3 regions of the Sphingomonas sp. Sph1(2015) genome follow, and region 3 is predicted to be linked to each of the others. Evidence: riboswitches for the same ligand, from Rfam matches in the RefSeq annotation. Region 3 holds a riboswitch; each other region holds the start of a gene.
What was found. A riboswitch is a leader RNA that binds a small molecule or an ion and turns the genes downstream of it on or off. The one in region 3 is predicted to bind cobalamin.
Positions count from the first base shown of each region.

Region 1: another riboswitch for cobalamin. It lies ahead of BSZ14_RS06175 (TonB-dependent receptor); the one in region 3 lies ahead of BSZ14_RS16515 (HoxN/HupN/NixA family nickel/cobalt transporter).
Region 2: another riboswitch for cobalamin. It lies ahead of BSZ14_RS18080 (DUF1636 domain-containing protein); the one in region 3 lies ahead of BSZ14_RS16515 (HoxN/HupN/NixA family nickel/cobalt transporter).

Region 1 covers NZ_MQUI01000010.1:9,844-17,595, forward strand. Annotated here, with positions in the region: gene BSZ14_RS06150 (PAS domain S-box protein) at 1-691, shown strand, start outside; gene BSZ14_RS06155 (hypothetical protein) at 688-870, shown strand; gene BSZ14_RS06160 (hypothetical protein) at 873-1,754, shown strand; gene BSZ14_RS06165 (entericidin A/B family lipoprotein) at 1,818-1,964, shown strand; gene BSZ14_RS06170 (hypothetical protein) at 2,065-2,403, opposite strand; cobalamin riboswitch at 2,492-2,715, shown strand; gene BSZ14_RS06175 (TonB-dependent receptor) at 2,947-5,058, shown strand; gene BSZ14_RS06180 (hypothetical protein) at 5,045-6,472, shown strand; gene BSZ14_RS06185 (glutathione S-transferase family protein) at 6,526-7,197, shown strand; gene BSZ14_RS06190 (tRNA-binding protein) at 7,184-7,543, shown strand; gene BSZ14_RS06195 (alpha/beta hydrolase) at 7,735-7,752, shown strand, end outside.
Region 2 covers NZ_MQUI01000077.1:1,590-9,341, forward strand. Annotated here, with positions in the region: gene BSZ14_RS18050 (aminotransferase class I/II-fold pyridoxal phosphate-dependent enzyme) at 1-762, shown strand, start outside; gene cbiB (adenosylcobinamide-phosphate synthase CbiB) at 755-1,693, shown strand; gene BSZ14_RS18060 (cobyric acid synthase) at 1,681-3,135, shown strand; gene cobS (adenosylcobinamide-GDP ribazoletransferase) at 3,120-3,836, opposite strand; gene BSZ14_RS18070 (histidine phosphatase family protein) at 3,833-4,390, opposite strand; gene cobT (nicotinate-nucleotide--dimethylbenzimidazole phosphoribosyltransferase) at 4,387-5,397, opposite strand; gene BSZ14_RS18080 (DUF1636 domain-containing protein) at 5,394-5,801, opposite strand; cobalamin riboswitch at 5,892-6,076, opposite strand; gene fumC (class II fumarate hydratase) at 6,179-7,579, shown strand.
Region 3 covers NZ_MQUI01000056.1:4,163-11,914, forward strand. Annotated here, with positions in the region: gene BSZ14_RS19440 (hypothetical protein) at 16-567, shown strand; gene BSZ14_RS16510 (septal ring lytic transglycosylase RlpA family protein) at 843-1,400, opposite strand; cobalamin riboswitch at 1,518-1,719, shown strand; gene BSZ14_RS16515 (HoxN/HupN/NixA family nickel/cobalt transporter) at 1,892-2,947, shown strand; cobalamin riboswitch at 2,970-3,169, shown strand; gene cobW (cobalamin biosynthesis protein CobW) at 3,348-4,385, shown strand; gene cobN (cobaltochelatase subunit CobN) at 4,391-7,752, shown strand, end outside.

The DNA of each region.
Region 1 (7,752 bases), on a different contig from region 3:
CCGCACCTTCCAGATGGCGCCGGTGCCGATGGCGATCGGCGCGCGCGACGGCCATGTGCTGTGCGAGGTCAATGCCAGCTTCGCCGAACTGACCGGATATGGCACGACCGAGATCATCGGGCGCTCGCTGGCGGATGTCGGGCTGTGGGCGAACGACGCGGCCCAGGTCGAGATCGAAGCGGCGATCGACGATGGCCGCGACCTGCGCGGGGTCGAGGCGCGGATCGTCGCCAAGGACGGCGGGTGCAGCGACTGTCTGGTGTCGACCGAGCTGATCACGCTGGGCGGCGATACCTGCGTCCTCTGGGCATTTCAGGACATCACCCAGCGCAAGGCGACCGAGCTGGAGCTGGTCGAGGCGATCGACGCGGTGATGAAGGATACCAGCTGGTTCAGCCGGTCGATCATGGACAAGCTGGCCCGGTTGCGCGCGCCGCAGGACGAACTGGGCGGCGCGAGCCTGGACGACCTGACCGCACGCGAGCGCGAGGTGCTGGGCCTGATCTGCCGGGGCATGGACGACAAGAGCATCGCGCGGGCGTTGGGCGTGTCGGGCAATACCGTGCGCAACCATGTCGCGCGCATCTACGCCAAGATCAGCGTGAACCGCCGTACCGCCGCCGCCGCCTGGGCGCATGCCCGCGGCTTCGATGGCGAGGGTGTGCTGGGGCGACGGGAGATGCCGTCATGACGGACAAGACTTTCAAGGATCCGGTCGATCGCGTGCGTCACGCCAAGGGTGCGGCACGCGAGACGATCGGGAAGCTGATCGGCGACGACACCGCCATCAGTCAGGGGCGCAAGGAACAGGAGGCGGCGGCCCGGCCCAAAACGGCCGGTCCCGCCCAAGAACCGAAAGAACAGGAGTGAATATGGCTACGCATGTAACGCCCGGCTATGCGCCGGTGGAAGAGGGGGCGATCGTCCGCGGGACCCGTCGCATTTCGTGGGGCGCGATCTTTGCCGGTGTGGTGATCGCCGTCGCGGTCCAGCTGGTGATGGGCATTCTTGGCACCGGCATCGGCCTGTCGATGGTCGATCCGGTCCAGGGTTCGACGCCTGGCGCGGCGGGCTTCGGCATCGGCGCGGGAATCTACTGGCTGATCACCACGATCGTCGCGCTGGGCGCGGGCGGCTATGCCGCGGCGCGCATGTCGGGCGTGACCGAGAAGTTCGACGCGCTGGTCCATGGGCTGGTCGTGTGGGGCGTCACGCTGATCCTGACTCTGTATCTGCTGACCTCGGCGGTCGGCGGGATCATCGGTGGTGCGTTCCGTACCCTGGGTTCGGTCGCGGGGGCCGCCGGTTCGACCGTGGGCGCCGCTGCTCCCAAGGTGGCGCAGGTTGCCGGTGTCGATGAAACCGACGTGCGTGCCGAGGCCGCCAAGTATCTGACCGACACGCCCGCCGATCCGGCGCAGATGACCCCGGAACAGGCGCAGAAGGAAATCGCCAAGCAACTGCCCGCCATGGCGCGTGGTGGTGCGGATGGCGCACGGGCCGAATCGCGCGTGGTCGACATCGTCGCCGCGCAGCGCAAGATCAGCCGTGACCAGGCCCAGGCCCAGGTGAATCAGGCCAAGGCCGATTTCGTCCAGACCAAGAACGAAGCCGTCGCCCAGGCCAAGCAGGCCGCCGATGCCGCCGCCGGGGCCGGTGCGAAGACCTCGTTCATCCTGGTGCTTGCGCTGCTGATCGGTGCCGGTGCCTCCGCCTTTGGTGCAACGGCGGCCAGCCGCCGTCGTCTGCGCTGAGTGCCCGCGGCGGGCCAGCGTATCAGGCCCGCCGCCCCCCCTTTTTTGGAAGAGGAGATCGTCATGACCAGGAAGATCGCTCTGGGTGCTACCCTGTTCGCCGTGCTGACCCTGTCGGCCTGCAACACCGTGAACGGCGCGGGCCGCGACCTGCGCTCGGCCGGTGCGGCCGTGTCCGACGCCTCGGGCCAGGACAAGCCGAAGAAGTAACGGGACCGGGCAGGGGCGTGAGTCCCTGCCAATCCTCCCCGGAACGGGGAGGGGGACCATGCGAAGCATGGTGGAGGGGGCGTGCCGCGAGGTGCGCCCTTTACCGCATCCCCCCTCCACCACCGCTGCGCGGCGGTCCCCCTCCCCGTACCGGGGAGGATTTTCTTTGCCCCTCCGGCGCCTCATCCGCCTCGACCAGTTCGACCACCTCGAACCGATACCCCACCCAACCCCGCTGCCGCACCGCCTGTGCCATGGCGGCATCGTTTGCCATCGCCGCCTTGCGCGACTTGGCGTGGCCCCAGAACACTTCGGTCTTGCCGCCGCCCAGATCGGCGACGATCCGCCAATAGTGGGTAAAGGGCTGCGATGTCGGGCCGATCGTCTTCACATAGCCATCGGGCATCGTCGCGATCAGATAACGGTTCCTGCGTGCCATGCCGCCGCCATAGCGCAAGGACGCCGCGACCTCATCCCGCTTGACGCCCGCTTCGACCTCGGCTTAGCGATACGACGCCGGAATGATCCGGCGATATGATCGCGCCGGTTCTCCCGACAAGGGAGATTAAAAGGGAACACGGTGAGGGGGCTTGGCTCCCCAAATCCGCGGCTGTCCCTGCAACTGTAAGCGGTGAGCGGTGATGCACGGATCGGCCTTTTCGGGCGATCCAGCCACTGGGGCAACCTGGGAAGGCGCATTCGTCCGCGATGACCCGTGAGCCAGGAGACCTGCCGGCGTCAGGTCGCTCATGCCCGGTCCAGGGGATGGTCGAGGCTAGGTCTGTTCCGACGAGCGACGCCATAAGTGGCGGAGGCGCATGGGTGGCCCTGTGGAATGCGGAAAACGGCGTGCCGCACGCTGGGCACCCGGCCGTTCGGCAACGATCGGAAGGCCTCGGCTTGTTCGCGACAAGGCGCTATGAGTAATAAAATGATATATCATAACAGATTCGGACAGGTTCCTCTGGTCCTGTGGGGTGGCGTGGCGCTTCTGCTGGGGGCGACCGAGGCAAGGGCGCAAAAGGCCGAGGAGCAGGGGGGCAATGCCACCGTGCTGGTGATCGGCACGCGGGGGAAACAGGCGCTCGACACGCCCAATGCCACCGGCAGTCGCCTGGGCCTGACACCGCTGGAGACGCCTGCGAGCATCGCTTCGCTCGATGGCGGGACGATCCGTGCGCGCGGCGACTTGTCGATCGTCGAGGCGGAGACGCGCGCGCCCGGCCTGTCTAGCGTCGCCGATCCGGGCAATGGCGGCACCGCGCTCGCCGCGCGGGGCTTTTCGGGGCAGGGATCGGTGCTGCAACTGGTCGATGGCGTGCGGCTGTTCCCGGCGGCGGGGACGATCACCTTTCCGACCGACCCCTGGATGGTCGAGCGGATCGACGTGCTGGGCGGTCCCGCCTCAGTCCTCTACGGGCAGGGCGCGCTGGGCGGCGCGGTGAATGTCGTGATGCGCGCGCCGACCGCCCAGACCCATGGCCAGGCCGAGATCGGCTATGGCGCACAGGATAGCTTTCGTGCCGCCGCCGGGCTGGGCGGGCCGCTGACCCCGACGCTCGGCTACCGTGTGGATGCCAGCTATCGCCGGTCGGACGGTTATGTCGACCGGGGCCGGTCGGAGAGTGTCGCGCTGTCGGGCACGCTGCGCTGGACGCCGACCTCGACGCTGGCGGTAACGGTTCGCGGCGATCATGGCGATCAGCGGCCCATGGCCTATTTCGGCACCCCGCTGATCGACGGGCGGCTCGATCTACGGGTGCGGGATCGCAACTATAATGTCGGCGATGGGCGGATGCGGTTCCGCGACGACCGCGCCTCGATCCGGGTGGACTGGATGCCGAGCGCCTCGGTCAGTCTGTCCAACATTGCCTATCTGCTGACCAGCGACCGTTTCTGGCGCAATCTGGAAAGCTATTGCTGGGTGGGTGCGAGTGGCGCGTGCGCGGACGGATCGACCGGCACGCCGGGGACGATCCGGCGGAGCAGCAATTACGGCATCCGTCATGACCTGACCCAATGGGGCGATCAGGCCAGCGCGACGTGGCGCACCGGGATCGCACCCGGCGTTGCCAATGCGCTGGTCGTCGGGGTGGATGCCAATCTGGTCCGCTTCACCCATGAGAACGACTTCGACTCGGTCGGACAGGTCGATGCGGTCGATCCCTTCGCCTTCGACCCCGGCCGTTTCCTGGATACGCAAGGGATCGCCCCGCGCTACCGCACCCGCACCACCGCGCTGGCGGTGTTTGCCGAGGACCGGGTGACGCTCGGCCCGAAATGGTCGGTGGTCGGCGGCGTGCGCTATGAGGTGGATAATGTCCGTCGCTGGACCGTCGCCACGCCCGACCGCTTCGTGCTGGAAAAGACCTTCCGCAACGCGACGTGGCGTGCGGGGCTGGTCTATCAGCCGGTGCCGACCCTGTCGTTCTATGCCCAATATGCCACCGGCGTCGATCCGCTGGGCACCCTGACCACCGTGTCGACCGGGCAGGTGCAGTTCAGCAATGCGCGCGGCCATCAGGTCGAGGCGGGGGCGAAATGGCTTTTCGCGAACGGCCACGGCACCGCGACGCTGGCGGCGTACCGCATCGTCAAGACGGGGCTGCTCGCCCAACGTACGCTGTCGAGCCCGGTCGAGCAGGTCGGCCAGCGCTCCTCCCAAGGCGTGGAGGCTGCGGTGACGTTCGATCTGCCGCAGGGCTTCGGGATCGATGCCAACGGCACGCTGCTGGATGCGCGGTTCGACGATTTCCGCTCCGGCGGCGTCGATTATACCGGCCGGACTCCGCCCAACGTGCCCGAGGCGCTGGCCAATCTCTGGCTGCGCTGGGATGCCTCGGCGAAGGTGCAGGCGCGCGCCGGGCTGCGTTATGTCGGGCGACGCTTCTCCGACAATGGAGAGGCATTCCGCATTCCCGGTTATGCGACGGTGGACACGAGCCTGTCCTATGCCCTGACGCCACATCTGGCGGTCGATGTGCGCGTCTATAACCTGTTCGACAAGGCCTATGCCGTCACCGCATACGGCGACCAGCAATGGATATTGGGCCGCCCGCGTGCGCTGGACATCGGCGTTCGTGCCGGGTTCTGATCGGCCTTGGGGGAAGGCGGCCCTGCGGCTTGCCTTCCTCACCCATCGCTGGGTCGGGATCGTCACCTGCCTGTTCTTCGCCATGTGGTTCGGAAGCGGGCTGGTGATGCTCTATGTTCCCTATCCCTCGCTCACACCGGCAGAGATTTGGCAGGGCGCGCAGCCGATCGACTGGGTACGCGTCGGGCAGCCTCCGATGGTGCCGGATGCCCGGCGGATCACGCTGGAAATGCGCGACGCGGCGCCGGTCTGGCGGATCGAGAGCCCTGACGGCGACACCCGCATCCTGTCGGCGGAGGGCGGCGCGGTCGCCCCTGTCGATGCGACGCTGGCCGCACGCGTCGCGACCCGCTTCGCCGGACCGGTTCGCCAGGTCGAGCGGATCGCCGACGATCAATGGACGGTGGCGGGCGGATTCGACCGGCATCGCCCCTTGTGGAAGGTTGCGCTGGCCGATGCGGCCGGGACCGAACTCTATATCTCCAGCCTGACCGGGCAGCCGGTGCAGCGGACGACGCGGGTGCAGCGCCTGTGGAACTGGCTGGGCTCGGTGCCGCACTGGATCTACCCGACCATCCTGCGTCGCGACCGCGAGGCTTGGCGGCAGGCGGTGATGTGGATCGCCGGACCCTGCATCGCGGTCGCGCTGACCGGCCTGTGGATCGGCATATGGCGGCTGCGCGCCGGGCGGCGGCGCTATCGGGGCGGGCGGATGACGCCCTATCGCGGCTGGATGCTGTGGCATCACGTCAGCGGGCTGGCAGGTGGCGTGATGCTGACCACCTGGATCGTCAGCGGCTGGCTGTCGGTCGATCCGGGCCACGCCTTTGCCGGGGGTGAGGCGCCTGCGGCGGTGATGGGGACCTATGCCGGGCGGGCCGGGGAGCTGCACGACCTTGCCCGGCTGGCCCGGATCGTGCCGGATGCGCGCACCGTCGAGTGGAGCGGGGACGCCGGGTTCGCGCGGATCGCGATCGACCGCGCCTCGCCGCATCCGCGCTGGCTGGAGCAGGCGACGCTGGCCCCCGCCCGGGCGGGTGATGCGTCGCGCGCCGCCATGCTGGTGCCCGGTGGACGGCGGGTGGCGCGCGAATGGCTGGCGCGGCCCGACTTCTACTGGACCGACGCGACGCGATTGCCGGTCTGGCGGTTGCGGTTCGACGATGCGGCGGCGACCTGGCTCTATATCGATCCGATGAGCGGTGCGCTGGTCGAGCGGCAGGATCGCACGCGGCGCGCCTATCGCTGGGTTTATACGCTGCTCCACACCTGGGACTGGCCGTGGCTGACCGCGCATTATTGGGTCTGGACCGGCTGGATGTGGCTCTGGTCGCTGGCCGGGCTGGTCCTTTCGATCAGCGGTGTCGTGCTTGGGCAGCGGCGGTTGCGCCGCCCCGCGCGCGGGAAAGGGTGAAAAGCGCGCCATCGGGGTTGGCGTCTTGCGTCCGGCCCGCTTAAGTGGACGGCATGTGGCAACTCTACCAATTTCCGCTCTGTCCCTTTTCGCGCAAGGTCCGGCTGCTGCTGGGCGAGAAGGGCGTCGGATACGAATTGGTCCGCGAATCGCCGTGGCAGCGGCGCGACGAGTTCCTCGACATGAATCCCGCCGGGCAGACCCCGGTGATGGTCGATGAGGAGCGCGGCGTGTTGCTGGTCGACTCGATGGCGATCTCGGAATATTTCGAGGAGACGGTCGAGAAGTCGGCGATGATCAACGGCACCGCCGTCGGCCGCGCCGAGATCCGGCGGCTGGTGACGTGGTTCGATACGCATTTCTATCAGGACGTGACCGGCCCGCTGCTCCACGAACGCATGGTCAAGCGCGTCGCGCGCACCGGCAGCCCGGACGCCAAGGGGCTGCGCGAGGCGATGAAGGCCGCCGTCGGCCATCTCGACTATACCGATTATCTGCTCGACCATCGCAACTGGCTGGGCGGCGCGACGATGAGCCTGGCCGATCTGGCGGCGGCGGCGCAGATTTCGGTCGCCGATTATCTGGGCGGCATCGACTGGAAGGGGCATGAGCAGACCGCGCGCTGGTATCGGGGGCTGAAGAGCCGCCCCTCCTTCCGCCCGCTGCTGTCCGAGCGGATGGAGATGGTCACGCCGCCGTCGCATTACGACAATGTCGACTTCTGACGCGCCTGCCGAGCGGATCGGGATCGAGGATTTCCTGGCGGTCGACATCCGCGTCGGCACCGTCATTGCCGCCGAGCCTTTCCCGGAGGCGCGCAAGCCCGCGATCAAGCTGACCATCGACTTCGGCGAGGGGATCGGTGTGAAGCGGTCCTCGGCGCAGATCACCCGGCATTATACGCCGGAAACGCTGGTCGGGCGGCAGGTGGCGGCGGTGGTCAACTTTCCGCCGCGCCAGATCGGGCCGATGATGTCCGAGGTTTTGACGCTGGGCTTTCCCGATGCGCAAGGGGAGGTGGTGTTGATCGCGCCGGATTTGGCGGTGCCCAATGGGGGGCGGTTGTTCTGAGGGTTTCCCTTGGCCTTCGACTTCGCTCAGGCGGAACGGCGCTAGGTACAAAACCCCGTTCAGCCTGAGCGAAGTCGAAGCCCACGCACCATCCCCTGTTAGCCTTAACATTACCCCTTGCACCCCAAGCCCCAAGGCGTACCATCCCCGTCCAACCGTAGGGACATAACCCACGGAGGACAGGAGGGGATATGACATCCAAACGCTGG
Region 2 (7,752 bases), on a different contig from region 3:
GAGCGGGTCGCGGCGGTGCCGGGCAGCGAGATGGCGCTGCGCCTGTTGCCGTTGCTGGGCGTGCCGCAGCCGATCGTCGCGATTCGACCGAGCTATGGGACGCATGGCGCGGTCGCCTCTGCGCGGGTCGACCAGTCCGCGCTAGACGATTGGGCGGGGCAGGCGGGAAGCCTGTTGCTCGCCAATCCCAACAATCCCGATGGCGTCCATCGCTCGCCCGAGCAACTGGCCCGGCTGGCGGCGGCGCAGAAAGGGGCGGGCGGCTGGCTGATCCTCGACGAAGCCTTTGCCGACGCGATGTCGGGAAGCGGGTTCGATGGCGGCGAACAGGTCGTGGTGCTGCGGTCGTTCGGCAAGTTCTTCGGGCTGGCCGGGGTGCGGCTGGGCTTCGTCATGGCCGCGCCGGAGATACTGGCGCGGCTGCGCGACCTGCTGGGGGACTGGCCGGTGTCGGCGCACGCCATGGCCTGGGGCAGCGCGGCTTATGCCGATCGCGCATGGATCGCGGCGACCCGGATCGCGCTGGTCGAGCGGGCGGCGGCGCTGGACGCGGTGCTGGCGCATCATGGATTGACCGCGAAGGGCGCCTGTCCGCTGTTCCGCATGGTGGAGACGCCGGGGGCAGCCGCCATCTTCCGGCGACTGGCGGCGGCAGGTATATTGGTGCGGCCGTTCGCCGACGCGCCGGGGCGGTTGCGCTTCGGCGTGCCCGCCGCCACGGCGGAGCTTGAACGATTGGATAAGGCATTGCGGCATGGCTGATCCTGTGGCGCTGATCGCGCTGGCGCTCGATGCGGCGATCGGCTGGCCCGACCGGCTCTATGCGCGTGTCGGTCATCCGGTGGGGGCATTTGCGCGGTTTCTGAATCTGGCCGAGCGGTTCGGCAATTCGCCGAAGCGGCCCGAAAGTGTGCGGCGGGGGCTGGGCGTTGTCACCATGATCCTGTTGATCGCGCTGACCGGCGGGCTTGCATGGTGGATCGACCGGGAATCGCACCTTTTGCTCGGTCGCTGGGGCTGGATCGTCAGCGCGCTGCTGGCCTGGCCCGCGCTCGCGCAGCGCAGCCTGTACGTCCATGTCCGCCCCGTGGCCGACGCGCTGCTACGCAGCGACCTGCCCGCCGCCCGAGCGCTGGTCGCGCGGGTGGTCGGGCGCGATACCGGGCGGCTGGACCAGGCGGGCGTGTCGCGCGCGGCGATCGAGACGCTGGCGGAAAGTTTCTGCGACGGCATCGTCGCGCCGCTCTTCTGGTTGCTGCTGCTCGGGCTGCCGGGGGTGTGGATGTACAAGGCGATCAACACCGCCGACAGCATCATCGGGCATAAGGAGCCGCGCTGGCGGGCGTTCGGCTGGGCGGCGGCGCGGATCGACGACGGGGCGAACTGGCTTCCGGCGCGGATCGCGGGCGTGCTGGTGTGCGTCGCGGGTGCTGGCGGCTGGGCGGTGATGAAGCGCGATGCGCGTGCCCATGCCTCGCCCAATGCGGGCTGGCCCGAGGCGGCGATGGCAGGCGCGCTGGGCGTCGCACTGGCCGGGCCGGTCGCCTATGACGGGGTGACCCAGATCAAGCCGTGGATCGGGCGCGAGGGGCGGCCCGCGTCGCCCCGCGACATCGTGACCGCCCTGCAAGTCTATGCGCGCGCCTGCCTGCTGCTCTGGGTGATCGCGGGGAGTGCCGCATGGCTGGCGTGATGATCCAGGGCACGGGATCGGACGTCGGCAAGTCGGTGCTGGTCGCGGGCCTCTGCCGCGCCTTCGCCAATCGAGGGCTGCGCGTCCGGCCCTTCAAGCCGCAGAATATGAGCAACAATGCCGCCGCCACGCCCGATGGCGGCGAAATCGGCCGGGCGCAGGCGACCCAGGCGATGGCGGCGCGGGTGACGCCGCATGTCGACATGAATCCGGTGCTGCTGAAGCCGCAGGGGGACCGCACCTCGCAACTGATCGTGCGGGGGCAGGTGCGGGGGATGCTGCCCGCGTCGAAATGGCGCGAGGGGCGGATCGGGCTGCTGCCCGAGGTGGTCGACTGCTATCGTCGGTTGGAGGCGCAGTGCGACCTCGTGATCGTCGAGGGCGCCGGGTCGCCCGCCGAGGTCAATCTGCGCAGCGGCGATATCGCCAATATGGGCTTTGCCCGTGCGGCGAACGTGCCGGTGGTGCTGGCGGGGGATATCGACCGGGGCGGGGTGATCGCCTCGCTGGTCGGCACCAAGGCGGTCATAGACCCGGCGGACGCCGCGATGATCCGGGGCTTTCTGGTCAACAAGTTTCGCGGCGACCCCGCGCTGTTCGCCGACGGCATGGCAACGATTGCCGAGCATACCGGCTGGCACTCGCTGGGGCTGATCCCGTGGCTGGCCGATGCCGCGCGCTTGCCCAGCGAGGACGCGGTGGTGCTGGAACGCGGGCGCGCCGGTATGGGCGGGCGGGTCGTCATCGCCTGTCCGATCACGCCGCGCATCGCCAATTTCGACGATCTCGATCCGCTGCGCCTGGAGCCGCAGGTTGATCTGGTCATGGTCCGCCCCGGCGAGCCGATCCCCGATGCCGCGATGATCGTGCTGGCGGGATCGAAGGCGACCATCGCCGACCTGGCCTTTATCCGCGTACAGGGCTGGGACATCGACATCGCCGCGCATGTCCGGCGCGGGCGGCCGGTGCTGGGCTTGTGCGGCGGATACCAGATGCTGGGCCGCTCGGTCGCCGACCCGGACGGGATCGAGGGGCCTGCCGGGACGGTCGCGGGACTGGGGCTGCTCGACGTGGAGACCGTGCTGACCGGCGAGAAGACCGTGCGGCCGGTGACGGGCGAGGCGCTGGGTGCGCCGTTCTCGGGCTATGAAATCCATCTCGGGCGGACCAGCGGCCCCGATACCGCGCGGCCGGTAGGGTATCTCGCCAATGGCCGGGCGGAGGGGGCGATCCGCGCCGACGGGCTGGTCGCGGGCAGCTATGTCCACGGCCTGCTGGGCGAGGCGGGACAGCGCGCGGCATGGCTGGCCCGGATCGGCGTGGCGGGGCAGGGGCCGGATCACCGGACCGATGTCGATGCCGCGCTCGACGCCATCGCCGCCGTGCTGGAGGCGCATGTCGATTGCGACGCGCTGCTGCGGATCGCTCAGGGCAGGGCGTAAAGGACGGCGGCGAGGAGCAGCGCGGTTTCGGTCAGTTCGATGCCTGCGCCATGCACGTCGCCGGTCACCCCGCCCAGCTTGCGCCGGAACCAGAGCGTCAGGGCCATGAGGACGATCGGCGCGACCGCCACCGGCGGATAGAGCAGGCCCAGCACGAGCGCGGCGAATATCCAGCCGATCATGTCGACCGGCCGGACCGCCTTGGCTACCATCGCCCCCAATCCGCCGGGCTTCAGCGGCGGCAGCATCCGCGCCCAGACCAAAGGTCCGATCCGTGCGGCGGCCGGGATCAGCGCGATCCACGGCCAGCCCTCGGGCGGCACGCGGTGGAGCAGCACCAGCTTGGCGGTCAACTGCATTGCCAGCGCGACCACGCCGAAACTCCCGATATGCGGATCGGCCATCACCGCCAGCAGCCGCGACCGATCGCCATGCGCCGCGCCCAGCCCGTCGGACAGGTCGGCCAGCCCGTCCAGATGCAGCGCTCCCGTCGCCCAGACCCAGGCGACCAGTGCCGCCAGCGCGCCCGTCCACGGGTCGACCAGCGCGCCCAGCCAGCCCGCCCCGGCCACGATCACCCCGATGACCAGCCCCGCAACCGGGTAGAGCCGGATGGCCTGCGCAAAATTCGCTTCGTCCGCCTCGACGCGCGGCATGGGCAGTCGGGTGAGGAAGCCCAGCGCGACGATCAGCGCCTTCATGCCGTCACCAGCCCCGTCACCTGCGCGCTGCGGGGCGCACCGTCCCACACCTCCAGCGTGACCAGCGCCGCATAGGGCAGCGCGAACGACCAGCACGCACGCAGATCGAACCCGCACAGCACATGCAGGGCCGCGCGGATCGCGCCGCCATGGGTGACGACCAGTGTCGGCTCGGGCGGCAGGTCGGCAATGGCCGCCCGCACCCGGGCAACCAGATTGGACCAACGCTCACCACCCGGCGGGGGCGCGGTATCGGGATCGTCCCAGAAGCGGGCCAGCGCCTTCGGGGCGATCTCGGCCGCCGCCAGTCCGTCCCAGTCCCCGAAATCCAGCTCCCGCCAGCGCGGATCGATCTCGGTCGGACCGATTGCCTCGGCACAGGCCCGCGCGCGCGACAGGTCGGAGGCTATGCGGCGGGTGACGTCCAGCCCGCCCGCCCGCGCGACACAGGCTGCGATGCCCCCGGGCGTGGCGGGGCTGTCGGTTCGCCCGAGCATCCGCCCCGTCAGTTCGGGCTCGCCGTGACGCAGCAGATGGAGACGAAAGCCGGTCACGCGCCCGAGATGCCCGCCTCGGCAAAGGTCGCCATGCCGTCATGCGCCGCGATGGCTGCACGGATGACCTGCACCGCCACCGCCGCGCCGCTCGCCTCGCCCAGCCGCATGGCGAGCGACAGGATCGGCTCGAGTCCCAGCCGCGCGAGCAGCAGGACATGGCCCGGCTCGGCCGAGCAATGGCCCGACAGGCAATGCGCGCTGATCGCCGGATTGGCATGGGCCAGCGGTGCGATGGCGGCGGTGCCGATAAAGCCGTCGAGCACCACCGGGATCCGCTTGTGGCGTGCGGCCAGCACCGCGCCCGCCATGCCTGCGATCTCGCGCCCGCCCAGACGGCGCAGGATCTCGAAGGCGCTGGTCAGATGCTCCCGGTGCAGTGCGAGTCCCTCGGCCACCACCCAGGCCTTGCGCTGAACGCCCTCGGCATCGATGCCGGTGCCCGGCCCGACCCACAAGGCGGGTGCTCCCCCGAAACTGGCGGCGGCCAGCGCGGCGGCGGCGGTGCTGTTGCCGATTCCCATCTCGCCCAGCACGAGCAGGTCGGCATCACCCACCGCCTCGGCACCGGCGGACAGCGCGGCCAGGCATTCCTCCTCGGTCATGGCGGGCGCGGCGGTGAAGTCGGCGGTCGGTCGGTCGAGGTCGAGCGGCACCACGGCCAGTTCCAGCCCCGCCGCCGCCGCCAGTGCGTTGATCGCGGCCCCCCCGGCGGCGAAATTGGCGACCATCTGCACCGTCACCTCAGCCGGAAAGGCGCTGACGCCGCGCGCGGTGACGCCGTGATTCCCTGCGAAGATGACCGCACGGCCGCGCTCGATCCGGGGCCGCTCGACGCCCTGCCATCCGGCGAGGAAGATCGCGATGTCCTCCAGGCGGCCCAGCGAGCCCGGCGGCTTGGTCAACTGCCCCTGCCGCGCGGTCGCGGCGGCGCGTGCCTGGTCGTCGGGCTGGGGCAGGGTGGCGAGCGCGGTCTCGAACGCGGCGATGGTGGGGAAGTCGCTCATTCGACGACATATCCTTCGGGGGGCGTGCGGGTCAGGAAATGGCCTTTCACCCCTTGCGGCCATTGCTTGTAGGGCACCTGTCCCCAGTCGCTGTCGGCATAGGCGCGGGCATAGTCCAATATGGCGCGCGCGGCGTCGTCATCGGGGGTGAACTTCCCCATGACGTATCCGACCTTGCCGGGGCAGCGTAAGTGGACGGTACAGAAGGACTGGCAGGCGAAGAGGCAGGGCATCTCCTCGACCGCGACATCCGCATAGGCGGGGTCGGAGGCCTGCACCCGGCGCAGCGCCTCGACCAGCAGCGCGCCGCCGCGCTGGCCGTCTTCGTTCTCGCGCACCTCGTCGGACAGGCGGCAGGTGTTGCAGGCGACCACGGCGGGGCCGTTCGCGGCGGGCTTCAGCATGAAATCGGCTTGTACATCGGGCAAGTCTCCAAAGGCGCTGTCGCCGCGCGAGGGGAAAGCCCCGTTTCGTCCGGTACACCCTGACCAGCCGAAGGACGACCGCGACGGGCAGGTCTCATGGCTCGCGGGTCGGGGCCGGTCCGCCGCCTTCTCGGGCATTACCCCAATGGCGTCGTGGCGGGCGGCTCGCCGCTTACAGTTGCAGGGGCAGCCGGGGTGTCGCACCCCATTCCCTTTTCATCCTCTTTCGAGGAACCTGTCGCGAGGGCGGCGATAGGCGGGTGGGGGGCGGGTGGCAAGCATTCTGCCCTCCTCTGTCGACGACATGACGACTATGTAACGGGGAACCCCTGACCCCATCGGTGAGTCCCTGTCGCATGACCCAGAACGCCACCACCCGCACCGAAATCGACTCGATCGGCCCGATCGAAGTCCCCGCCAGCGCCTATTGGGGCGCACAGACCGAGCGCAGCCTGGAGAATTTCCCGTTCGGGCCACGCGAGCAGATGCCGATCGGCATCGTCCATGCGCTGGCCATCGTGAAGAAGGCGGCGGCGCGGATCAATCGCGGCCATGGCCTGGCGGCGGACAAGGCCGATGCGATCGAGGCGGCGGCGCAGGAGGTGATCGACGGGCGGCATGACGACCAGTTCCCGCTGGTCATCTGGCAGACCGGATCGGGCACCCAGTCCAACATGAACGCCAATGAGGTGATCGCGGGCCGCGCCAACGAGATGCTGGCGGGTGAGCGCGGCGGCAAGTCGCCGGTCCACCCCAATGACGATGTCAATCGCGGCCAGTCGTCCAACGACACCTTCCCGACCGCGCTGCATGTCGCCGCCGCGATTGCCGTGACGAAGCAGCTTTTCCCCGCGCTCGACCGGCTCCACGCCGCGCTGGAGGCCAAGGCGAAGGAGTGGGACTCCATCGTGAAGATCGGCCGCACCCATTTGCAGGACGCGACGCCGCTGACCCTGGGCCAGGAATTCTCGGGCTATGTGCAACAGCTCTCCAATGCCCGCGACCGGATCGAGGGGACGCTCCACCGCAATATCCTGCCGCTGGCGCAGGGGGGCACGGCGGTCGGGACCGGACTGAACGCGCCGAACGGCTTTGCCGAGGCGATCGCGGCGGAGATCGCCGAGGCGACCGGCCTCGACTTCGTGACCGCGCCCAACAAGTTCGAGGCGCTGGCGAGTAATGACGGGCTGGTCGACCTGCATGGCACGCTGAACGTGCTGGCGGTGGCGCTGACCAAGATCGCCAACGACATCCGCCTGCTGGGCTCCGGCCCGCGCTCGGGGCTGGGCGAGCTGGAACTGCCTGCCAACGAGCCGGGCAGCTCGATCATGCCGGGCAAGGTCAACCCGACCCAGTGCGAGATGCTGACCATGGTCGCCGCACAGGTCATCGGCAACAATGCCGCAGTCACGGTCGGCGGCCTGCAGGGCCATCTGGAGCTGAACGTCTTCAAGCCGCTGATCGGCGCGAACGTGCTGCGCTCGATCCATTTGCTGGCGGTCGGCATGGAGAGCTTTGCCGAGCGCACGGTCGAGGGGATGACGGTCAATCGCGACCGGATCACCGATTTGCTCGACCGCTCGCTGATGCTGGTGACGGCGCTGGCGCCCGAGATCGGGTACGACAACGCCGCCAGGATCGCGAAGCACGCGCATCAGAAGGGGCAGACGCTGAAGGAGGCCGGGCTGGAACTGGGGCTGGTCGACGAGGCGACCTTCGACCGGGTGGTGCGGCCGGAGTTGATGCTGGGGCGGTGAGATTGGGGTTAAGCCTGTTTACCCCCGCTCCGTTCAGCCTGAGCGAAGTCGAAGGCCAAGGGGATGCATCAGCCAAGCCGCGATAGCGGGGCGTGCGCTTCGACTTCGCTCAGCGCGAACGGAGGGGGGAGCAGTTCCCCCCCCCACAGGAATCACCCCAGGTCCCACCCTTT
Region 3 (7,752 bases):
GGTTAAGAAAGCACGGTGAACCAACGTTTTGACCCGCCCTCGTTCGACAACCCTCATCAGGAAGCTGTGTTCTGGCGCGGGGTGCTCGTTCATCATTATGCGATCGTTGAGTTCAAGATATCGGACCTGATAATTCGCACTTTTTACAGCGCAGAATATCAGCATCTTCCAAAGAAGATGAGCTACCCATGGAGCAAGCGATTAAAACAACTTGGTTGCATACTTGATGCTCCGGGGCCACTGTCAGCCTACTCCGCCCAGTGCCGAAACGTGATCGGACAAATTGGTCTTATTGAAAGCGATAGACATCTAATCGTTCATGGCGTGATGAGAATCCACGAGGTTGGTCATGAGCAGGTCGTGCATTTTGAATGCTATGACGCTCAAAACAATCGTCTCAACGAAAATCGATATTACCTGTCGGAAGTGCGCTATATCGCGCAAGAGACTGGTTCCGCCGCTGAAGTGCTTTCGGACCTAATCGATGAAATGATTTCGTTCGCACAGCTACTGCCCATCCCGTTGGGTAAGCGCGAGGCTCGGCAGCGAAACGTGCGCGAATTTTAGTCGATCAAGTCACCTTCCGCCGGTTTGGCTCACTAGGCCGGATCGAAATTCAGTCCCCCCTCAATTCCTCCCCTGCAAGGGGAGGGGGACCATGCGCAGCATGGTGGAGGGGTATCACCGCTTGCGATGTTTAACCGACCTCTCAGACCGGGATACCCCTCCGTCAGGCCTGCGGCCTGCCACCTCCCCTTCCAGGGGAGGAAACAAATGAATGGCGATCCGGCCTAGTTCGCTCCGATGACAGCAATGTCCGCAAGTGGGCGGAAACCGACACTCTACCGCACCACCATCCCCGCGGCCGCAATTTGCGATAACAGATTCGCCCGTACCGCATCCGATACCGGCGGCAGGGGGCGCGCGGCCTTGCCGTGGCGCAGGCGTTCGCGGTCCTTTTCGTCCGGCTCGACAACCCGTACCCGCACCGCCGCCTTGCCGACCGCGCGCAGGCCGAGCTGCTCGGCGGCACCGCGCGACAGGTCGATGATCCGCGACGAGCCGGCGAACGGCCCGCGATCGTTGACCCGCACGATGATCCGCCGACCGGTATCGAGCGCCGTCACCTCGACATAGCTGGGCAGGGGCAGGGTGGTGTGCGCCGCCGTCGCCCAGCCGGGGCGGAAGCGTTCGCCGTTCGCGGTGCGCTTGCCCGATTCGTTGCCATACCAGCTGGCATAGCCCAGCATGTCATAGGTGGTGTCCTCGGCCGGAACATAGGTGACGCCGCGCACCGTATAGGGCTTGCCGATCCGTACGGGATAATCGCTGACCGGCCGGTAACTGCCACCCGAACAGGCCGCGAGCAGGGCCGCCGCCGCCGGAGCCCATCGGCGCATCGCTTTCCAAACCACCATGCGCCTCGATTAGGCGTGCCGCGCGGCGGGATAAAGCCGTTTGCGCCTCCGTCCGGCGCAGACTATCCCCGTATCGACCGGCAGGGGCTTTCAGCCACGCCGCCGGGCTATCGCATCGGTGCCCCTTGGGGCTTCAAACGGGAATATGGTGCAAATCCATAGCTGTCCCTGCAACTGTAAGCGGTGAGCGCGTGATGCCGGTTCCTGCAACAGGGAACAGCCACTGGAGCGATCCGGGAAGGCCGCATTGCCGACGCTTCGACCCGCAAGCCAGGAGACCTGCCGATGCGAGTCGCTCTTGCCGCGATCCAGGGGATGGTCATGGCCAGGATATATTGTATCATGCGAGCGACGCCATATGGCCGACCCGAATCGGAGACCCAGCCCGGCGTGCGCCCGCTCGAGCCTGGGGACGACCGCGACAGCGGAAGGTCGGCCTGAGTCGCAACGGCGCTCTTAAGCGTGATCCGCCCATGTCCGAAGTTCCTATCCGACCCTCGCTGAAACGCCGTGTTACATTGCTGATGGGGGCGCTGGTCGTCATCAATATCGCCGTCTGGGGCTGGGCGCTGAGCGTCTTTGCGGGCAACAGCCTGATGCTGGGGACGGCTTTGCTCGCCTATAGCCTGGGCCTGCGCCATGCGGTCGATGCCGATCACATCGCCGCGATCGACAATGTGACCCGCAAGCTGATGCAGGACGGCCAGCGGCCCATCGCGGTCGGCCTGTGGTTCGCGATCGGCCATTCCGCCATCGTGCTGATCGCGGCGACCACGGTCGCGCTGGCGGCGAGCACCCTGTCCGACTTCGAGGCGTTCGGGCAGAGCGGCGGGACGATCGCCACCATCGTCTCGGCCAGCTTCCTGTTCGCCATCGCGATCATGAACCTGATCATCCTGCGCGATGTCTGGACCCGCTTCCGCCGCGTCGCGCGCGGCGAGCCGATGGCCGAGGCGGATGCGGATATGCTGTTTTCGGGGCAGGGACCTTTGTCCCGCCTGTTCCGGCCGCTGTTCCGGCTGATCCGGCGCAGCTGGCACATGGCGCCGCTGGGCTTCCTGTTCGGGCTGGGCTTCGACACCGCGACCGAGGTCGCGATATTGGGGCTGTCGGGGTCGCACGCGGCGGACGGCGTGTCGCTGGCGACGATCCTGGTGTTCCCCGTCCTGTTCGCGGTCGGCATGGCGCTGATCGACACCGCCGATGGGCTGGTGATGCTGGGTGCCTATGAATGGGCGTTCATGCACCCGCTGCGCAAGCTCTACTACAACATGACGATCACCTTGGTCTCCGCGCTGGTCGCGCTGGTGATCGGCGGTATCCAGGCGACCGCGTTGCTGGCCGAGCGGTTCGGCTGGACGGCGGGGCCGTTCCGTTATGCGGCGGCGCTGTCCGAGCATTTCAACGTGCTGGGCTTTGCCATTGTCGGGTTGTTCGTGGTCTGCTGGGGCGCGAGTTTCCTCCTCTATCGCTGGCGCGGGTTCGCCGCGATGGAGGCGCGAATTGCAAAGCCCGGCGCGGCGGGATAAATGCCGCATATCGGGGGCGAAAGCGCCCGAAGATCGCGCCGGTGCCCGCAAGGGCTTCAAACGGGAATGGGGTGCAAATCCCCGGCTGTCCCTGCAACTGTAAGCGGCGAGCGAGCGATGCTGGTGCTCCCATGAGGGCACGGCCACTGGAGTGATCCGGGAAGGCGCATCCCTTTGCTTTGACCCGTGAGCCAGGAGACCTGCCGGCGTCATGGTCGCTCTTGCCTGGACCCAGGGGGTGGTCGGGGCACGGTTCTCCGTCGGGGAGCGACGAAGCCATGCGGCCGGGGCCGCATCGGTCGCCGATCAGCGGGGCGGACGCAACTTCGCGCCCGTCCGTCACCGCTCCGGCGATCCGCCCCGTCTCGCTTTCGCTCGTCCGGCGCGTTGGAGAAATATCATGCGTGACCTGTCCAAGGTCCCCGTCACCATCGTCACCGGCTTTCTGGGCGCGGGCAAGACCACGCTCATCAGCCACCTGATCCGCAACGCCGGGGGGCGTCGCCTGGCGGTGGTCGTCAATGAGTTCGGCACGCTGGGCGTCGATGGCGATATCCTGCAATCCTGCGCCATCCCCGACTGCCCGGCGGAGAATATCGTCGAGCTGGCCAATGGCTGCATCTGCTGCACGGTCGCCGACGACTTCATCCCCACGGTCGAAAAGCTGCTGGCGATGGAGCCGCGCCCCGATCACATCCTGATCGAGACGTCGGGGCTCGCGCTGCCCAAGCCGCTGCTGAAGGCGTTCGACTGGCCCGCCATCCGCTCGCGCATCACCGTCGACGGCGTGGTGGCGCTGGCCGATGCGGAGGCCGTCGCGGCGGGTCGCTTCGCCCCCGATCTCGACGCGGTCGAGGCCCAGCGCGCCGCCGATCCCAGCCTCGACCATGAAACGCCACTGTCGGAGGTGTTCGAGGACCAGCTGGCCTGCGCCGATATCGTCCTGCTGACCAAGGCGGACCTCGCCGGGCCGGAAGGCGTCGCCAAGGCGCGCGCCATCATCGCCACCGAGGCCCCGCGCCCGCTCCCCATGGTCGAGGCGGTCGACGGCATCGTCTCGGCCGAGATCGTGCTGGGTCTGGAGGCCGCCGCCGAGGACGACATCGCCGCGCGCCCCTCGCACCATGACGGCGCGGACGATCACGAGCATGACGATTTCGACAGCATCTCGGTGATGCTGGGCGAGGTGGACAGCCCCGAGACGATCGCCGCCCGGATCGTGACGCTGGCCGAGCAGCAGGATATCCTGCGCGTGAAGGGTTATGCCGCCGTCGCGGGCAAGCCGATGCGGCTGCTCGTCCAGGCGGTCGGTCGCCGGGTGCGCACTAGCTACGACCGTCCCTGGGGCGCGGGCGAGCCGCGCGGCACCCAGCTGGTCGTCATTGCCGAGCATGACCGGATCGACCGGCCTGCGATCGAGGCCGTACTGAAGGGCTAAGACCAGTGCATCTCGTCTTTCGCGAGAGCCATGGGCTGGAGGAACAGGCGGTTCCGCAGGATCTGGGGCAGCGCCCCGGTGACGTGGTCGTGCTGTCCTTCTCCGACAGCGACCTGAGCGCCTTTGCGGCGGGCTGGCGGGCGGGGGGATTCCCCTGGTCGCTGCGGCTCGCCAATCTGGCGGCGTTGGTCCACCCGCTGTCGGTCGACACCTATGTCGAGCAGACCCTGGTTCACGCAAAGGCGATCCTGATCCGGCTGATCGGCGGGGCGGGGTACTGGGAATACGGTCTGCGCGAGGTCGAGCGGCTGGCGCGCGAGCGGGGAATCGCGCTTGTCGTACTGGCGGCGGACGGGCGCGAGGATCGTCGGTTGATGGCGGCGTCCACCGTCGACGAGGCGGTGGTGCGGCGGTTGGGGGCGCTGTGCGACGCGGGTGGGGCCGATGCGGTGGCGATGGCTTTGGGCGAAATCGCGGCGTTGCCGTCTGTGGCTCTTGCCCCTCCCCAACCCCTCCCCCTGCCGGGAGAGGGGCTTTTCAAGCCAGCGCTTACCACAAGCACGCCCCTCCCGCAGGCGAGTTGTGGGTCGGCCATGCCCCCGGCATGGCCTGAACAATGCGGGGCATTGTTCACCCACAACTGGGATGGGGGAGGGCCCTCTCCCCAAGTGGCACTCGTCGGAGGCTGGTCCCCGGCGGGTCCGTCGTGCCCCGCCGCCGCCCTGTTGATCGCAACCCGCCCCCGCATCCTGATAACCTTCTACCGCGCCTATCTCGCCGCCGCCGACCTGGAGCCGATCGCCGCCCTCCACGCCGCGCTGAGCGAACGCGGCTTCGACCCCATCGCCCTGTTCGTCCCCTCGCTGAAAGCCGAGGGTGCAGGCCCGTGGATTGCGCGCTGGGTCGCGGCCCTCGCCCCCGCCGCGATCGTCAACGCCACCGCCTTCTCCGCACGCGGGGAGGACGACACCACCCCGCTCGACGGCGCGGGCGTGCCGGTGTTTCAGGTCGCGCTCGCCACCAGCGATCGCGAGGGCTGGGCGGGGTCGGCGCGCGGCCTGTCGCCCGCCGACTTGGCCATGCATGTCGTCCTGCCCGAGATCGACGGCCGCCTGTTCGCGGGCGTGGTCAGCTTCAAGCAACCGGGGACACGCGATCCCGATTTCGACATCGCCCTGCGCCTGCACCGCGCCGAACCCGCCCGCATCGCGGCGGTGGCGGACAAGGTGGCAGGCTGGGCAAGGCTGGCGGCGACCCCGGTGGCCGAGCGGCGGCTGGCGATCCTGCTGTCCACCTATCCGGGCAAGAACTGGCAGGCGGCGCATGCGGTCGGGCTGGACGGCTTCGCCTCGACGGCGGCGATCCTCGGCGATCTGGGCGAGGCCGGTTATGATGTGGCGTGTCCGTCCGACTTGCCCCAGACGCTGCTTGAGAATCGCGTGACTTGGCCCGTCGCGGCCTATGGCGAGGCGCTCGCCACCTTGCCAGAACCCTTGCGCGCCGACCTGCTGGAAAGCTGGGGCGCGGTCGAGGACGACCCGCTGGTCGAGGGTGACGCGTTCCATTTCCCTGCGCTGACGCTCGGCAAGGCGATCGTCGCGCTCCAGCCCGAACGCGGGCGGCGGGACGGGCGGGCCGAGGAGTATCACGACCTCTCGCGCTGCCCGCGCCATTCCTATGTCGCCTTCTATCTCTGGCTCCGCGCGCAGGGGATCGACGCGCTGGTCCATGTCGGCGCGCATGGCACGCTGGAGTGGCTGCCCGGCAAGGCGGTCGCGCTGTCCGACGCCTGTTGGCCCGAGGCGCTGACCCGCGACTGGCCGGTCCTCTATCCCTTCATCGTCAACGATCCGGGCGAGGCGGCACAGGCCAAAAGACGCATCGGCGCGGTGACGATCGGCCATGTCCCTCCGGCGCTGGTGCAGGCGCAGACCGGCGCGGGGCTGGGGCGGCTGGAGGCGCTGCTCGACGAATATGCCAATGCCGATGGCCTCGACCCCGCCCGGCGCGACCGGCTGCGCGCCAGCATCGCCGAGGAGGCGGACAGCGTCGGCCTTGGCGAGACCTTGGGGCTGGCGGGGGCGGAGGATCCGCTCACCCGGATCGACGCATTCGTGTGCGATGTGAAGGACAGCCAGTTCGGCGAAGGCCTCCATATCTTCGGGCGCGGTGAACAGGGCGCGGCGGAGCGGGCCGGGCTGCTCGCGGGTCTGGCCGGGAAGCGCGTTCCGGCGGGGCCTTCGGGGTCGCCCTATCGCGGCCGTGCCGATGTGCTGCCCACGGGGCGCAACCTCTACGCCATCGACCCGCGCGCGGTGCCGAGCCGGGCCGCGCAAGCGCAGGGCGTGAAGCTCGCCGAGGAACTGCTCCGCCGCCACATGCAGGAGGAGGGTGATTACCTTCGCACTCTGATCGTCGATCTCTGGGGCTCGGCGACGATGCGCACGGCGGGCGAGGAATTCGCCATGGCGCTGCACCTGATCGGGGTCGAGCCGGTGTGGGACCATCGCTCCGAACGGGTGACGGGGTTCGAGGTGATGCCGCTGATGCGCTTCGACCGGCCGCGCGTCGATGTGACGCTGCGCGTGTCGGGGCTGTTCCGCGATGCCTTTCCGCATCTGGTCGCGCTGTTCGGGCAGGCGGTGCGCGCGCTTGGGGCACGCGACGAAGCGGCGGCGTGGAACCCCTATGTCGGGCAGGCGGCTCCGCGCGTCTATGGCCCCGCGCCGGGTCGCTACGGCATCGGGCTGGACCCCAATGCGGGCTATGACGAGGCGGCGCGGATCGAGGCGGGGCAGAGCTGGCTCGCCGCCTCCGCCACGGCGCTCGACGATGGCGACCGGCGCGATGCGGACGGGATCGCCGCGCGGGTGGCGGGGGCGCAGGCCTTTGTCCACCTCCACGACCTGCCCGAAAGCGATCTGCTGCTCGCCGCCGACTATGCCGCGCATCAGGCGGGTTTCGCGGCGGCGCGGGCGGCGTTGGGGGAAGGAGCGGCGGCGCTCTATCATCTCGACACACGCGATCCGGCCAGCCCCAAGGCGCGGACGCTGGCCGAGGAGATCGCCCGCACCGTCCATGCCCGCGCCGCCAACCCGCGCTGGGTGGCTGGCATGATGGCGCATGGCTTTCGCGGTGCGGCGGAGATCGCCGCGACGCTCGACCATCTGGGCAGCTTCGCGCATCTGGCGGACGCGGTGCCCGCCGCGTTGATCGACCTGTATTGGGATGCGACGCTGGCTCGGGACGCGGTGCGCGACTTCATGGCGCAGGCGAACCCGGCGGCGCTGGCGGCGATGGAGGCGCGGTTCGCGGCCCTTCATAAGGCCGGGCTGTGGCGGACGCGGCGCAATTCCGTGCTCGCTAT